Regions from separate parts of the Psychrosphaera aestuarii genome, predicted to be linked through region 1. Evidence: predicted binding sites of a transcription regulator. Region 1 holds the regulator's gene; the other holds the start of a gene.

Region 1 (8,840 bases):
GCATGTAAGTGGATGATTAAAAAGTAACGAGGGTAAAAAAAATACAAAAAAAACGTCACACCAAGGTGACGTTTCTCATAAATATTAGATAGTTACTTTAATCTTTTGTACTTAATTCTATGTGGCTCAGCGGCGGCTGCACCATAGGTTTTTTTCAGCCACTCTTCATACTCAGTGTAGTTACCCTCAAAAAACTCAATATGGCCTTCATCGCGGTAATCCAGAATATGCGTAGCGATACGGTCTAGGAACCAACGGTCATGAGATATCACCATTGCGCTGCCAGGAAACTCCAATATTGCGTTTTCTAGTGCTCGTAGCGTTTCGACATCAAGGTCATTGGTTGGCTCATCGAGAAGTAAAACATTACCACCCGCTTTAACAAGTTTGGCTAAGTGAACTCTGTTTCGCTCACCACCAGATAAATCGCCAATACGTTTTTGTTGGTCAGAACCTTTAAAGTTAAAACGACTAACATAAGCACGTGAAGGCACTTCGAAGTTGCCAACTTGAATGATATCGCTTCCTTCTGATATCTCTTCATAAACCGTCTTAGAATCATCCATGTTGTCACGGAACTGGTCAACAGACGATAGTTTGACAGTTTCACCAACCACAATGTTTCCTGAGTCAGCTTGTTCAGCACCACTTAATAGCTTAAACAAAGTGGACTTACCTGCACCGTTAGGACCGATAATACCAACAATACCACCTTTTGGAATTGTGAAGCTTAAATCATCGATGAGAACTCGATCTGAAAAACTCTTACGAAGATGCTCAACTTCAATAACTTTGTCGCCTAATCTAGGACCCGGCGGAATATATAGCTCATTGGTTTCATTTCGTTTTTGATAATCGTTTTGTTGCATTTCTTCAAAACGAGCTAAACGAGCTTTTGATTTAGATTGGCGGGCTTTAGGATTAGAGCGAACCCATTCCAACTCTTGCTGTATCGACTTTTGACGTGACTTTTCAGTGCGTTGCTCTTGCGCTAAACGCTGATCCTTTTGCTCAAGCCAGCTTGAATAATTGCCTTCCCAAGGAATGCCTTCACCACGGTCTAGTTCTAATATCCAGCCGGCTACGTTATCAAGGAAATATCTATCGTGCGTAATAGCAACAACCGTCCCTTCGTATTCATGTAAAAAGCGCTCTAACCATGCAACCGACTCTGCATCTAAGTGGTTAGTTGGCTCATCTAAAAGTAACATGTCAGGCTTATCTAGCAAGAGTCGACAGATAGCAACTCGGCGACGTTCACCGCCTGAAAGGTGTTCAATTGTAGCGTCCCAAGGCGGTAATCTAAGAGCGTCAGCTGCGACTTCAAGTTGGTGCTCTAAGTTGTGACCGTCTTTAGCTTGAATAACGGCTTCTAGTTCACCTTGTTCTTTTGCTAATGCGTCAAAGTCTGCATCTTCTTGGGCGTACTCTGCATATACTTCATCAAGACGCGTCAACGCATTCTTCACGTCAGCAACAGCTTCTTCAACTATTTCTCGTACTGTTTTAGATTCGTCTAAAACCGGCTCTTGAGGAAGGTAACCGATATTGATGCCAGGCATAGGTCTAGCTTCACCTTCAATTTCAGTATCGAGTCCTGCCATTATTCTTAGCAGGGTAGACTTACCTGCACCATTTAAACCTAGAACGCCAATTTTTGCGCCTGGAAAAAAGCTTAATGAGATGTCTTTTAATATTGTTCTTTTTGGTGGAACCACTTTACTTACGCGGTTCATTGAGAAAATGAATTTATCAGGTAAAGCCATTTGATTTCTTTCTTTTTTGAACTAATTGGTGAGATATTTTAGGACATAGCTAACGGTTATAGCAAATTACTTTTGGGGTTAACGGAAGTGACATTAACGAGCGCGAACAAAATGTACCTATTTTAATGCTAACCAGATAAATTCAAGACGATTTTTTGCGCAATCTGAGTTTATGAATTAGGCTTTTTATATCTGGTCTAACTTGATGGAGCTCCTTTAAAAATGGCAGACAAGAAAAAGATACTGGTTGCGGATGATGATCAAGGAATTAACCTATTATTGGTTAACTCACTTTCTCAAAAGTTTGACGTTCATTCGGCATTTTCGGGTGCTGGTGCCTTGTCTGAATGTGCAATTCACAAGTTTGATTTAGTGCTATTAGATGTCAATCTCGGCGACATCAACGGTAAAGAAGTGTGTAAGACATTAAAAAATAATGAAGCTGAAAAACCTCCATTAGTCATTTTTATATCAGGCGATCAAGATCAAGAAAATATTATCAGTTGTTTTGAAAATGGCGCGGATGACTTTATTGCAAAACCTTTCTCGCCATTGCAAGTGTTAACAAAAGTTGAGGCGTTACTAAAATATGACGTCATGATTGAAAGTCTGCAATCTCAGAGTCAAGAGTTAACCAGCCTAGTTACGACGACCATGTCGCAAGCTTCTAGCTATGGCTCGTCATTACAGATGGTAAAACAACTTAATCACGCCAACTCTGAGAATGAAATTGCCCAAACGGTATTTAGTTTCCTTGCATCGCAAGGTTTGCATGCCGCGATTTATTTAGTAAATGACAAAAATACGAGCTGTTTTGATCAAACCTCAACCGTGTGTTCACCTATTGTGAAAGAGGTATTCGAGCTTACTCACAATAAACAACGAATTAAGAACTTAGGTAATCGCCTAATGGTCTCAGATACCCATTGCTCTATATTAGTTTTAGATCCGCCTAAGTCTGACGAAGAAGCATATGGTATTTTTATTGATATCATTACTGTTGTCATCGAGGCTGTTGAGGCTAGGTTTATCGGCTTTTTAAGAGAGCAGGAACTGAAGTCGTTGAACAAGGAATTATCGTTAGTAATAAGTCAAATAAACACAGATGTTGAGCAAGTAAGGCAAGATAAGCAGCAGTTAATGGACGATATCATAATGCAGATTGGCTTGAGTTTTCATAAGCTCGATTTGACCATCGAACAGGAAGAATATTTTACAAAACTGATGGAGCAAACGTTACTGTCTCATGATGAAAACAACAATGTTTTGATGACACTTCAAGGCCGACTGCAAACGCTCGTTAACGAAATGAAAACGCTACTGAGTTAGCATAGTCCTGCGTTTTAAATAACAAGTTCATAAAAGTAATCGATTTAAGTTAAAAAATCTCATTGTTAACATATAGGCTTTTGATAAAGAAGTGCGTATTATAAGCGCCTCATTTGTTTGTTATATAACCAGTACCGAGGTGTAATAATGTTAACTCGTGATATGAACATCGCAGATTTCGACCCAGAACTATGGGAATCAATGCAACAAGAAACTCAACGTCAAGAACATCATATTGAGTTGATTGCTTCTGAAAACTACACAAGTCCACGCGTTATGCAGGCTCAAGGCTCTCAATTAACAAACAAATACGCCGAAGGTTACCCTGGTAAGCGCTATTATGGTGGTTGTGAGTATGTTGATGTAACTGAACAACTAGCAATTGACAGAGCTAACCAGCTTTTTGGTTCTACCTATGCAAATGTTCAACCGCACTCAGGCTCTCAAGCAAACTCGGCGGTTTTTCAAGCTTTATTAAATCCGGGCGATACTTATTTAGGTATGAGTCTCGCGCATGGTGGCCATTTAACACACGGTTCACATGTTAACTTTTCTGGTAAAACGTATAACGCGATTCCATACGGTCTTGATGAAGAAACTGGCGAAATAGATTACAAACAAGTTGAGCAACTTGCCGATGAACACCAGCCAAAAATGATCATCGCAGGATTTTCAGCTTACTCAGGCATCGTAGATTGGGCACGTTTTCGTGAGATTGCTGATAAAGTAGGTGCATATTTATTCGTCGACATGGCACATGTAGCTGGCTTAGTGGCTGCTGGTGTTTATCCGAATCCGGTCCCTCATGCACATGTTGTTTCTACAACTACTCATAAGACCTTAGCGGGCCCGCGTGGAGGTTTAATCATCTCGGGTGCGAACGATGAAGATCTGTATAAAAAATTAAATAGTGCGGTTTTCCCAGGTGGACAAGGTGGACCTTTGTGTCACGTTATTGCGGCTAAAGCAGTAGCCTTTAAAGAGGCACTACAACCTGAATTTAAGGAATACCAAGCTCAAGTTTTATTAAATGCACAAAAAATGTGTTCAGTAATGCAAGAGCGCGGTTACAACATTGTTTCAGGTGGCACTCAAAACCACTTGTTCTTAGTTGATTTAATCAATAAAGATATTACTGGCAAAGAAGCTGACGCTGCATTAAGTAAAGCGTTTATTACAGTAAACAAAAACTCTGTACCAAATGATCCTCGTTCTCCGTTTGTAACCTCAGGACTTCGCTTGGGCACACCAGCGGTTACTCGTCGTGGCATGAAAGAAGCGGAAATGGTAGAGCTTTCTAACCTGATTTGTGATGTGTTAGATGATATTAACAATGAAGCGAGCCTAGCTGCGGTGAAAGAGAAAGTTGTTGCGTTGTGCGCACGCTTTCCTGTTTACGCTTAGTCTATTTTTTACAGCAAAAGCTGTGTTAATATTTAAAGCCGTGGAAACACGGCTTTTTTATTATTCCTAGGAAAACACATATGCATTGTCCATTTTGCACGGCAACGGAAACCAAAGTAATTGACTCGCGTCTTGTTGGCGGTGGCTCGCAAGTGCGCAGGCGCCGTGCATGCAATGAATGCAATGAAAGGTTTACCACTTTTGAAGGTGCCGAGTTGGTCATGCCGAAAGTGGTAAAACGAGATAGTAAACGTGAGCCATTTAATGAAGAAAAGATGAGTGCTGGCATTCTACGCGCTATTGAGAAAAGACCCGTTTGTACTGAACAAGTTGATCAACTTATCCTTTCAATCAAAAAAGAAATCAGGAATACCGGAGAGCGTGAGATCTCCTCAGAGTTCATTGGTAGTCTTATTATGGATGGACTCGTTCAGCTAGATAAGGTTGCATACGTCAGATTCGCCTCAGTCTATCGTTCCTTTGAAGATATCAAAGAGTTTGGTGAAGAAATTGCTAAAATAGGTCAGCAAGTAGACTCAGCTAAAGAACTAAAAAGCCGCCAATCGAAACTATTTGAATAAGACAAATAATGCCTGAAAAAAGTCCAAGTAAGCACTACACTCTTCAAGAACATGAGTTCATGGCCCATGCTATTCAGCTTGCAAAAAAAGGGACATATACCACATCACCAAACCCAAACGTAGGTTGTGTTATTGTTAAGAATAACAAGATAATCTCGCAAGGGTGGCACAAAAAAGCGGGTAGTGGTCACGCCGAAGTCAATGCGCTGGCCGATGTATCCGTGGAGGACTCTTTAGGTGCTACGGCCTATGTAACATTAGAGCCGTGTAGTCATTATGGCCGAACCCCACCTTGTGCACTTCGGTTGATTGAGGCTAAAGTGGCAACCGTGTTTGTCGCTATGCTTGATCCGAACCCGCAAGTTGCAGGTAATGGTATCGCAATACTTAAAGGAGCTGGTATCGAAGTGCATGTCGGTTTGTTAGAGGCCGATGCTCGAGCTTTAAATTACGGTTTTTTTAGTCGTATGGAAAAAAACAAGCCTTTTGTCCGGGTAAAACTAGCAAGTTCATTGGATGGAAAAACAGCCCTTAGCAACGGCGAAAGTAAATGGATAACAGGTCCCTCTGCGCGGGCAGATGTGCAAAAATATCGAGCAGCGAGTTGCGCTATTCTAACAACAGCACAAACGGTTTTAGTTGATAATGCAAGGCTAAACGTTCGTGAAGAACAACTCGAGTTTATGTACCCTTACAATGGTGTTGTTACTCAAATTCGTCAGCCAATTAAGGTTATTTTAGACGGACACAATAGAATTAAACGCTCGACAATCGATGAGCTTGATTTGTTTAATATTGACTTGGACTCAAATAGCGCAGATACCCCAGGTATTGTGATTATAAAATCAAATACTGGTTTGTCAGAGTTCCAAAAAGAGTTTAAAGACAGAGGCGATATCCGCATTATAGGTGCGAACTATGACCAACAAAGTGGTTTTGATATAGCGCAAGTGTTAGCTATTTGTAGTAGTTTGCAAATCAATAACCTATGGGTGGAAGCAGGAGGTAAGCTTGCTGGTTCTTTTATCGTTAGTAACCTATTTGATGAGCTTATTGTCTATGTCGCACCAAAACTGATGGGTATAGGCGGAATGGATTTAGTTCCTTTTGGTCCACTTGAAAATATGTCTCAAACAAAATCACTCAATTTACTAGACTGTAGAGTTGTAGGCGAAGATATTCGTTTAACATACTCACCAAAAGTTTAACAACGCTAATAAGATATGGGAATACTGTGTTTACAGGAATAATTGAAACAACTGGCAAAATCAAAAGCATCAATCGTCTTGGCGAAGACTTCCGAATAGAGGTCGAGTCATCAACCTTTGATTTTTCTGATGTGCATTTAGGCGACAGTATCGCTACAAACGGCGTTTGTTTGACCGTTGTATCAAAAAGTGCGAACTCCTACCAAGCCGATGTATCGAATGAAACTATAAAGTACACGGGCTTTAAGCATTATCAAGCCGGACAAACTGTAAATTTAGAGAAGGCGATGTTACCAACAACTCGCTTTGGTGGCCACATGGTTAGTGGTCATGTCGATGCTGTATGTCACATAGCGTCTATATATGACAATGGCAGAGCAAAAGATATTTGGATTAGCATACCTAGCCAACTTTCAAAATATGTCGTAAAAAAAGGCTCAATTACGGTTGATGGTATAAGCCTTACTGTAAATGATGTTACGGATGGTCAATGTAAGTTGACAATTGTCCCCCATACTTTTGCTGAAACTACGTTAGCGAATGCAGTGGTAGGTGATGCAGTAAATATTGAAATAGATATAATAGCAAGATACGTAGAACGACTGCTCGGACAGGCAGCTGGTGGAGAGTCTTCATCAGGTGTTGATATGTCTTTATTGGCGCGAGCAGGTTATCTGAAAAAATAAGCTTCACCCTAAATTGGTAGAAAAAATGAAATTAAATACACCAGAAGAAATAATTGAAGATATTCGTCACGGTAAAATGGTTATCTTGATGGACGATGAAGACCGAGAAAATGAGGGTGATCTGATAATGGCGGCAGATATGTTGACGCCAGAGCATATAAACTTCATGGTGACACACGCTCGAGGTTTAGTTTGTTTGCCGATGACAGAAGAGCGAGCTCGCGCGCTAAACCTAACGTTAATGGTTGATAATAATAATGCACAGTTCGCTACGAACTTTACTGTATCAATAGAGGCTGCTGAGGGCGTTACCACAGGCATTAGTGCTGCTGATAGAGCAAGAACAATTCAAGCAGCTGTAGCAGCCGACGCTAAACCATCCGATATCGTCCAGCCAGGGCATATTTTTCCACTGGTGGCTAAAAAAGGTGGTGTTCTAACTCGTGCAGGACACACAGAGGCTGCTGTAGATTTGGCTCGATTAGCTGGCCGCACAGACTCGGGTGTTATTGTTGAAATTTTAAATGAAGATGGCTCGATGGCGCGTCGACCGGATTTAGAAATTTTTGCGAAAAAGCATGATTTAAAAATTGGAACGATCGCCGATTTAATTGAATACCGAAACCTAAATGAAACGACGGTAGAGCGCATTGCAAGCTGCAAAATACCTACGCAGTTTGGTGAATTTAACTTAGTTACATTTAAAGACACCATCGATGAGCAACTACATTTTGCAATGGTAAAAGGCGATTTAAACGCAATGGAAGCGCCGCTAGTGCGTGTTCATTTACAAAATACTTTCAGTGACTTATTGAGCTCTGACCGTTCAGTTAACAGAAGCTTTTCAATTGACTCAGCATTAAAGAAAATTGCTGATGAAGGCGGGGTTCTTGTCTTATTAGGAAAACAAGAAAGTAACCAAGAACTTATTAATATTGTTAAACGCTTTGAAGCTGAAGACAATGGCGATAATTTACCGCCAGCTAAATGGCAAGGTACCTCTCGAAATGTTGGCGTGGGCTCGCAAATACTTGCACAGCTTGGCGTTAACAAAATGCGCTTATTAAGTTCACCTAAAAAATACCATGCACTTTCCGGCTTTGGCTTAGAAGTTGTTGAGTATGTAAGTGAATAAGATCTAAGATCGCGCGATCTGCTAACATCTACTAATATGTTGTGGTATTATCGCGCAAAATTTTTTAAAGATAAGAAATAAGGTTTACGAATGAACGTAATCGAAGGCAATTTTCGTGCTACAGGTAAAAAATTCGCAATTGTAGTATCTCGCTTTAACCACTTTGTGGTTGATAGCTTGTTAGAGGGTGCAGTTGATGCATTAGAGCGTCACGGCGAAGTGAATCAAGACGATATAACAATTGTTTATGTTCCTGGAGCTTATGAATTACCATTAGCAGCGAAAAAGATTGCAAAGCGTGGCGATGTAGACGCTATTATTGCGATTGGCGCAGTTATTCGCGGCGGTACGCCTCATTTTGATTTTGTTGCAGGCGAGTGTAACAAAGGCTTAGCTACTGTCTCTCTTGAGTTTGATATTCCAGTAGCGTTTGGTGTCATTACGACTGATAGCATCGAACAAGCGATAGAGCGTTCTGGCACTAAAGCCGGTAACAAAGGTGGCGAAGCTGCCCTTGGTGCGCTTGAAATGGTCAACGTAATGGATCAAATCTAAGGCACTCTAATGAAACCAGCAGCACGAAGAAAAGCGAGAGCGTTAGCGGTACAAGCTATTTACTCATGGCAGATTAGCCAAAATCACGTTAGTGATATTGAGCAACAGTTTTTATTAGACAATGATGTAAACAAAATTGATGTCGAATTTTTCAAAGAAGCGATTCGCGGTGTGGC
Region 2 (8,840 bases), 440 kb from region 1:
TTTTAAAAGAGCGTTCGGGAAATCACATTTACGTTGCCAATGATAAAACTGGTCAATCAATTCAGTTTGAGGGATTAGCCGATAGGGCAGTTAAGCGCGTGTTTACATATAATGAATATGATTTAGCAGAGAATAATTGTCATAACTTTGTATACCAATGTATAACAAATAGTGACGATAAAATAACTTTGTTTTCGTCGCTAACAAGCGCGATATCTAACCTAAGCGGTAGCCACGTTTACTGGGATAAAGTTAAGGTATAACGCGCTTAATTGCTATGCTAAAATATTAATAAATAATTTGATAATATTTTAGGTGTTTATGCACAATCCTTCAAAGTCTAATCTGGTCAGTCGTTTACTAACAATATTTATAGTTTCTACATTAGCGGCTTATCCATTCTTTAATCATCCTGATAAGGTTGATGAAGACCAACAAGATGAAATCGTGGCAGAGACCAATATCGTTTACGAAAATGAACATTTACCGGACTTTTCAGCAATTAGTGATGTTCGAGAAAAGAAAAAGGCATTTTTCTCGTACTTACAGCCTCTCGTAGAGCAAGTTAATTACGAAATAGAGCAGCAACGTGATTTTATTTTGAACTTGGATAAGATGCCGGTATCCAAAAACGAAAAAGCTAGACTAGCAAAAATATTAAAACGTTATGACGTTTCTAGTGATCTACCATTTGCTGAAATGAAAAAACGTTTATTGCGTAGAGCCGATACGTTACCCGTAGCGTTAGTATTAATGCAGGCTGCAAATGAGAGTGCATGGGGAACGTCAAGATTTGCGTTAGAGGCAAATAATCTTTTTGGCCAATGGTGCTTTAAGAAAGGTTGTGGTGTTATACCAACAGGTCGCCCAGAAGGGAAAACTTATGAAGTGCGCCTGTTTAAGCATCCGATAGCATCAATACGTAGTTATTTTAATAACCTTAACACGGGCCATGCTTATGTTTCTTTACGTACTGTACGAGAGCAACAACGAAATCAACAAGAAGAGTTAGACCCGTCAATCTTAGCAACGGGTTTATTAAAGTATTCTATTAGGCGCGAAGCTTATGTTGAAGAAATACAAACAATGATCCGTGTTAACAATAAGTATATAGATTAATTCATGAACAAAACCTTAATCAGCACACTATTGCTATTGGTTCTAGTTGTTCCGGTAGCAGCAGCTAATAATAAGTTTTTATCTCTAAGTTATGATGGTTTTTTTGACCGAATAGAAAAACTAGATAAACCTGAGTTTCAGAATGTGAAACTAGCTTTTTATCTCAAAGAGATGACAAGTGGCCAACCGTGTGAAATCAATTCGGTAAAACTAAAAACCAAACTAAAGTCATTAGATGTTTACTTCTATGAAGATGGAGAGGTCATTCTTCCTTTTGATAAGCAGTTTGATTTAGATAAGGCACAGGTTGTTATTAATAAAAAGAATGATGATAATTGTGGTTTAGATATGCGCTTAGAAAGTGTGTTGCTTTTTGGTGAAGAAGTGTCTGGTCAACAAATTCATAATATGACAAACACATTTGATGAAGCATTAAAAAAGCAAACTGGTATGATGTCTTTTTTAGCGCCTGACGTTGTCGGTCTTACGTTTCTTGGGAAAGCAGGTACCAAGCTGCAAATTCAAACCCCAGGCGTAGGCGTTTGCAATGATTTAGGTTGTACGATCACCAAAATAGAAATGACCGACCCTTCTAAGAAAGTACGCTTTAATGAAAGACCCAATAAAGTAGTACCTTACATAAAAAAATAGAGCTTACAAAAGCTCTATTTCTATATCTTCATTAGGTTGACTACAGCAAGTCAAGATCTCACCTTTGCGAACAAAGGCCAGTGGTTCATTTAAATATTCAACTGAACCACTTTTCAACTTACATCTACAAGCGCCACAAAAACCTTCTCGGCAATGATACAGCATGTCTACGCCATTAGACTGTAATGAATCGAGCAACGTTTTATCTGAGCTTGTATACTCAAAATCAGTATCAGCTTTGTCACTTCGAGTTACATGAACTTTTGCCATATAAAGAATTGTAATTGATGACTCAATTACAATTCAAAACCGTCAAACGCTGCCGCGTTTACTTCAGAGTCGATTTGACCCACCAAGTAAGAGCTAATTTCAGCTTCTTGTGGAGCAACTTGTACGTTATCTGATTCTAAGTATTTATTCATCCATGGCAATGGGTTGCTTTTTACATCAAACATAGTCGGCATACCAATAGCGGCCATACGATGATTTGCGATGTATTCAACATACTGACAAAGAATCTCTTCATTTAAACCTATCATTGAGCCATCTTTAAATAGGTAAGTCGCCCATTCTTTTTCTTGCTCAACTGCTTTAAGGAAGATTTGCTGTGCTTCAGCAAAACACTCAACACTGATTTCTTGCATTTCTGGATCGTCTTGCCCATCAGCCCACAAGTTAATGATGTGTTGCGTAGAGGTTAAATGAAGGTTTTCGTCACGCGCGATCAAGCGAATAATTTTTGAGTTGCCTTCCATGATTTCACGTTCTGCGAATGCAAAAGTACAAGCAAAGCTTACGTAAAAACGGATAGCTTCAAGCGCATTAATAGAATTTACAGCAAGATAAAGCTTTTTCTTTAATTCGCGAGTTGTAACATTATACTCAACGCCTTCAATAGTATGCTTGCCTTCACCTAGTGTTTGAAATAACTGTGTGTGAAATATTAAATCATCGTAATATTGAGATATATCAGTAGCACGCTTGAGTATCTCTTCATTTCTAACTATATCATCAAAGATCGGGCTAGGGTCGTTAAACAAATTTCGAAGGATGTGTGTATATGAACGTGAGTGAATAGTTTCACTAAAAGACCATGTTTCAATCCAAGTTTCTAATTCTGGTAAAGACGTTATTGGTAAAAGAGCTACGTTAGGGCTTCGACCTTGAACAGAATCTAACAGCGTTTGATACTTTAAATTAGAAATAAAGATATGTTTTTCACTTTCTGTCATAGACTGGAAATCGGCTCTGTCACGACTTACGTCAATCTCTTCTGGACGCCAGAAAAAAGAAAGTTGTTTTTCAATTAGCTTCTCGAAAATGGAATGACGTTGCTGGTCGTAACGAGCAACGTTGACCGTTTCGCCAAAAAACATCGGCTGCTCTAGTGGATTAACATCTTTTTGATTAAAAGTGGTATAACGCATTATCTTTACTCTATTTAATTAGGTTATGAATGGCGTGTAATTAAATTTTACACGCACCGCCTTCACAGTCTTCATCGTCTTCAATTACAACTGTTGTTGGAGGCTCTACCGATTTTGTTTTGCCACCATCAGTTACCGTACCAGCTTGGTCACGAGTGTTATGGTAGTAAAGTGTTTTTACGCCATATTTATAAGCCATCAACAAGTCTTTCAATAACTGCTGCATAGGCACTCTATGATCAGGGTAATTGCTTGGATCATAATTTGTGTTTGCAGATATCGTTTGGTCAATAAACTTCTGCATAATACCGACAAGCTGCAAATAACCAGTGTTATTTTCTAGGCTCCACAACAATTCATATTGGTCACGTAATGTAGCAATTTCTGGTACTACTTGCTTAAGAATACCGTCTTTACTTGCTTTTATAGAAATCAAACCACGCGGTGGCTCAATACCATTAGTAGCATTTGAAATCTGTGATGAAGTTTCAGAAGGCATCAATGCAGAAAGTGTAGAATTACGTAAACCATACTTAACCATGTCTGCGCGCAAGCCTTCCCAATCTAAATGTAAAGGCTCATCACAAAACTCATCTACTGCTTTTTTATAAGTATCTATTGGTAAGATACCTTGAGAATAGGTGGTCTCATTAAACTTAGGACAAGCCCCTTGCTCTTTTGCTAAAACATTCGATGCTTTTAATAGGTAATACTGAATGGCTTCAAAGGTTCTGTGCGTAAGGTTGTTGCCAGAACCATCCGAATACTTAGCACCATTCTTGGCTAGGTAGTAGGCCATATTAATAACGCCTATACCTAGAGTACGACGACCCATAGTTGCATTTTTAGCAGCAATTACTGGGTAATCTTGATAATCAAGTAAGTTATCTAAAGCACGAACAGCAAGTTCTGCCAACTCTTCTAATTCATCTAAAGAGTCAATGGCTCCTAAGTTAAATGCAGACAGTGTACACAAGGCAATCTCACCTTCTTCATCATTAATGTGCTGAAGCGGTTTAGTTGGCAATGCGATTTCTAAACAAAGGTTACTTTGTCTAACTGGCGCTAATTTAGGATTAAAAGGACTGTGTGTATTACAGTGATCGACGTTCTGTAAATAAATACGGCCTGTGCTAGCACGTTCGTTTAGGAACAAGCTAAATAACTCAATAGCTTTTATACGTTTCTTACGAATACTTTCATCGTTTTCGTATTTTACATATAACTCTTCGAACTTGTCCTGGTCTTCGAAGTAAGCATCGTATAAGCCAGGAACATCAGATGGACTGAACAACGTAATGTAATCATCTTTAATCAAACGAGAATACATAGTGCGGTTAAACTGTACGCCGTAATCTAAGTGGCGAACTCGGTTTTCTTCAACACCGCGGTTGTTTTTAAGTACTAAAAGAGACTCTACTTCTAAGTGCCAAAGTGGATAGAATAGGGTAGCGGCACCACCACGTACACCACCTTGCGAACAACTTTTAACGGCTGTTTGAAAATGTTTGTAAAAAGGGATACAGCCTGTATGGAAAGCCTCGCCGTTTCTAATAGAGCTACCTAGGGCTCTAATACGACCAGCATTGATACCAATACCAGCGCGTTGGCTTACATACTTTACTATAGCGGACGACGTTGCGTTAATTGAGTCCAAATTATCGCCAGCTTCAATTAGAACACACGAGCTAAATTGACGAGTTGGTGTGCGCACACCAGACATAATCGGTGTTGGTAAAGAAATTTTAAACTGTGAAGCAGCATCATAAAAACGACGAATGTAATCTAATCGAGTGTCTGCTGGATACTTAGCAAAAAGGCAAGCTGCTACAAGGACATATAGGAACTGTGCACTTTCATAAATTTCACCGGTAACTCGGTTTTGAACTAAGTATTTCCCTTCTAGTTGTTTTACCGCTGCATAGCTAAAATCAAGATCGCGGTTATGGACCATAAACTCGTCCATCGCATCGAATTCTGCTTCGGTAAAGTCTGCGAGCAAATGCTCGTCATAACGCTTATCTGCAACCATCTTTTTAACATGATCGTACAAACGAGGTGGCTCAAACTGACCATACGCTTTTTTACGTAGATGAAACACAGCTAAACGCGCTGACATATATTGATAGTCAGGGCTGGTTTCTGAAATCAGATCTGCGGCTGCTTTGATAATAGTTTCATGGATGTCTTCTGTTTTAATGCCGTCATAAAATTGTATATGAGAGCGAATTTCAACTTCAGATACAGATACATTATCTAGACCTTTAGCGGCCCAAGTAATGACTCTATGGATTTTATCTAAGTCGAGAGGTTCTTTAGAACCGTCTCGTTTGCTAACAGAAAGGCTGGTATTCATCTGGCCTGCTTGTCCTTTATTTTTATTGTATGCGCACGGATTATGCTAATCGTATTAACATTAACCAATTATTTTACCCATTGGATAAAAACACATCATATAGTGTTTTAATTATTACAGTGCCACAAGATAGAGTGTGTTGAGTCTCAATGCAACCCTAAATGTTGTGGTAAATATAGCCACTTTTTTACAGGGTAAGTGTTCCCTAACGCTATGACAATTACTGTCAAATACCGACAGAAAAAATCTAGTTAAAAACTAAAAAAAGATCTTTTTTTTTATTCGAAAAAATTCATAAAAAAGGGCTCAAAACGAGCCCACTTTAGTTACAGTTTTTCACAGTAGATTAAATAGTTTACATCTACTCCAGGTTTAATCTTAAACTGCTCGGTAAACGGATTAAAATGTACACCTACTGCTTCTTTTACCTTTACACCATGCCGTTCAGCCCATCCAATGAGTTGGGCTGGTTTTATAAACTTATCAAAGTCATGCGTTCCGTCAGGAACGATTTTTAATAACTTTTCTGCGGCAATAATCGCTAATAAATAACTCTTTAATGTTTTATCAAGCGTTGAGAAAAATACCTTTCCTCCAGGCTTACATAATGTAATCGCCGCACGGACAACAGACTCGGGATCAGGTACATGTTCGAGCATTTCCAGACAGGTAACTATGTCATACTTGTCTGGGTATTCATTTGCGAATTGTTCTGCGCTAGCTTTTATATACTCTACATTCGCTATTTTAGATTCCATAGCATGAAGTCGGGCAACATTTAGCGAGTCATCAGCGAGATCGATACCAGTGACATCAGCACCTAACTTAGCCAATTGCTCAGCAAAAATACCACCACCGCAACCAATATCTAAAACAACTTGTTGGTCGACACCATTTGTTTTTTCTTGGATATATGCAACACGAGTAGGGTTCAATAAATGTAGAGGTTTAAAGTCTCCTTCTTTATCCCACCAAGCCGCTGCTATAGAGTTAAACTTATTGATTTCACTATCATCAACATTAGTTACATTTTGAGGATTCTGTTCAGGCTTCATTTTGATCCATTAATTTATCGCCACCAGGGTAAGATGACACAACTAAAATTTATTATAAAGATGGATCAAGGATCTTTGAAGTAGAAAAATTTTGTTTTTGTATAAAAAAGTTATAGATTGATGTTTAATTAGATGTCGGACAAATTACTAATTTAAACTAGCCAGTTATCGTCATTGTGTTACAATCGCGAGCTGACTTTATAACAATAAAACTTCATTAAAGTAGTTGCAGGGAACAGTGCGTTTATGACAGATCTTGCCAACAATATTAGCCCGATTAATATTGAAGAAGAATTAAAAACCAGTTACCTAGATTATGCGATGAGCGTAATTGTAGGTCGTGCATTACCAGATGTTCGTGATGGATTAAAACCAGTACATCGACGTGTATTATTCGCAATGAATGAATTGCGCAATGACTGGAACAAGCCTTACAAAAAATCTGCTCGTGTAGTAGGTGATGTAATTGGTAAATACCATCCACATGGTGACAGCGCCGTATACGATACAATTGTACGTATGGCTCAGCCTTTCTCTTTACGTTATACATTAGTTGATGGCCAGGGTAACTTTGGTTCAATTGACGGTGATTCAGCGGCTGCCATGCGTTATACCGAAGTACGTATGGAAAAACTAGCTCACGAGCTATTAGCTGACTTAGAAAAAGAGACAGTTGATTTTGTTCCAAACTATGATGGTACCGAATTTATTCCAGCGGTGTTACCAACCAAGGTTCCTAACTTACTGATCAATGGTTCGTCTGGTATCGCTGTTGGTATGGCAACAAACATTCCTCCACACTCATTACGTGAAGTTGTTGATGCTACTTTAGCCTTATCACATAACCCTGACATGGACCTAGAAGAGTTGATGACTCATATTCCAGGCCCTGATTTCCCAACGGGTGCTATTATTAATGGCCGTAAAGGCATTGAAGAAGCATACCGTACCGGTCGTGGTAAAGTTTATATTCGCGCTAAAACAGAAATCGAAACGGATGAAAAAACGGGTAAAGATACAATCATTGTTAACGAAATACCTTATCAAGTTAACAAAGCCCGCTTAATTGAAAAAATTGCTGAATTAGTAAAAGATAAAAAGCTAGAGGGCATTTCTGCACTTCGTGACGAGTCTGATAAAGACGGTATGCGTATCGTTATTGAACTTAAACGTGGTGAGCCGACTGAAGTAATTCTAAATCACTTATTTGCATTGACTCAAATGCAAACCGTGTTTGGTATTAACATGGTTGCGCTTGACCATGGTCAGCCAAAGATATTCAACCTAAAAGAAATGCTTGAAGCCTTCTTGTCGCACAGACGTGAAGTTGTTACTCGCAGAACAGTATTTGACTTACGTAAAGCTCGTGATCGTGCACACATACTTGAAGCTCTAGCCATTGCATTAGCAAACATCGACGAAATTATTGAGCTAATTAAGACGTCTCCAACGCCAGCTGAAGCAAAAATTCGCTTAACTTCTCGTGGATGGAACTTAGGTTCTGTTGCAGCCATGTTAGAACGTGCAGGTGATGATGCAGCGCGTCCAGAGTGGCTAGAAGATGAGTTTGGTATTCGTGACGGTCAGTACTTTATGACTGAACAGCAAGCTCAAGCAATTTTAGAACTTAGACTTCATAAGTTAACCGGTCTCGAACACGAAAAGATCCTTGGTGAATATGCTGAGCTTTTAGAGCTAATAGCAGAATTACTTGAGATTTTAGGTAGTCCAGCACGTTTAATGGAAGTTATTCGTGAAGAAATCGAGTTAATACGTGCGACTTACGGTGATGAACGCTGTACAGAAATTCGTGATGCGTCACATGATATTAATTTAGAAGACCTAATTAACGAAGAAGATGTTGTTGTAACACTTTCTCATGAGGGTTATACCAAGTATCAGCCGTTAACAGACTATCAAGCTCAACGCCGTGGCGGTAGAGGTAAGTCTGCAACTAAAATGAAAGATGAAGATTTCATCGAGAAGTTATTAATTGCAAATACACACGATACTATTCTTTGTTTCTCTGACTTTGGTCGCTTGTATTGGTTAAAAGTTTATCAATTACCACTAGCAAGTCGTCAATCTCGTGGCCGTCCAATTGTAAATATTTTACCGTTAGACACAGATGAGAAAATTACGGCTATTTTGCCTGTACGTGAATTTGAAGAAGGTAAGTTTGTCTTCATGGCGACAGCCAACGGTACCGTTAAGAAAACAGCCTTAACAGAA

The links. Region 1 encodes NrdR, which represses ribonucleotide reductase genes. Its sites were predicted from a motif close to AAACACNANATNTNGTGTTT; they were not measured.
Region 2: the regulator NrdR is predicted to act here: its motif matches at 5,642-5,661, upstream of nrdA (class 1a ribonucleoside-diphosphate reductase subunit alpha).

What each region holds. Positions count from the first base shown of each region.
Region 1 covers NZ_CP072844.1:1,366,653-1,375,492, forward strand. The annotation lists gene ettA (energy-dependent translational throttle protein EttA) at 93-1,766, opposite strand; gene J9318_RS06140 (response regulator transcription factor) at 1,989-3,095, shown strand; gene glyA (serine hydroxymethyltransferase) at 3,243-4,499, shown strand; gene nrdR (transcriptional regulator NrdR) at 4,580-5,080, shown strand; gene ribD (bifunctional diaminohydroxyphosphoribosylaminopyrimidine deaminase/5-amino-6-(5-phosphoribosylamino)uracil reductase RibD) at 5,089-6,288, shown strand; gene J9318_RS06160 (riboflavin synthase) at 6,315-6,974, shown strand; gene ribBA (bifunctional 3,4-dihydroxy-2-butanone-4-phosphate synthase/GTP cyclohydrolase II) at 7,000-8,109, shown strand; gene ribH (6,7-dimethyl-8-ribityllumazine synthase) at 8,200-8,664, shown strand; gene nusB (transcription antitermination factor NusB) at 8,674-8,840, shown strand, end outside.
Region 2 covers NZ_CP072844.1:1,802,444-1,811,283, forward strand. The annotation lists gene J9318_RS08230 (hypothetical protein) at 1-263, shown strand, start outside; gene J9318_RS08235 (glucosaminidase domain-containing protein) at 322-1,119, shown strand; gene J9318_RS08240 (DUF2987 domain-containing protein) at 1,123-1,770, shown strand; gene yfaE (class I ribonucleotide reductase maintenance protein YfaE) at 1,774-2,040, opposite strand; gene nrdB (class Ia ribonucleoside-diphosphate reductase subunit beta) at 2,067-3,197, opposite strand; gene nrdA (class 1a ribonucleoside-diphosphate reductase subunit alpha) at 3,238-5,553, opposite strand; gene ubiG (bifunctional 2-polyprenyl-6-hydroxyphenol methylase/3-demethylubiquinol 3-O-methyltransferase UbiG) at 5,880-6,608, opposite strand; gene gyrA (DNA topoisomerase (ATP-hydrolyzing) subunit A) at 6,855-8,840, shown strand, end outside.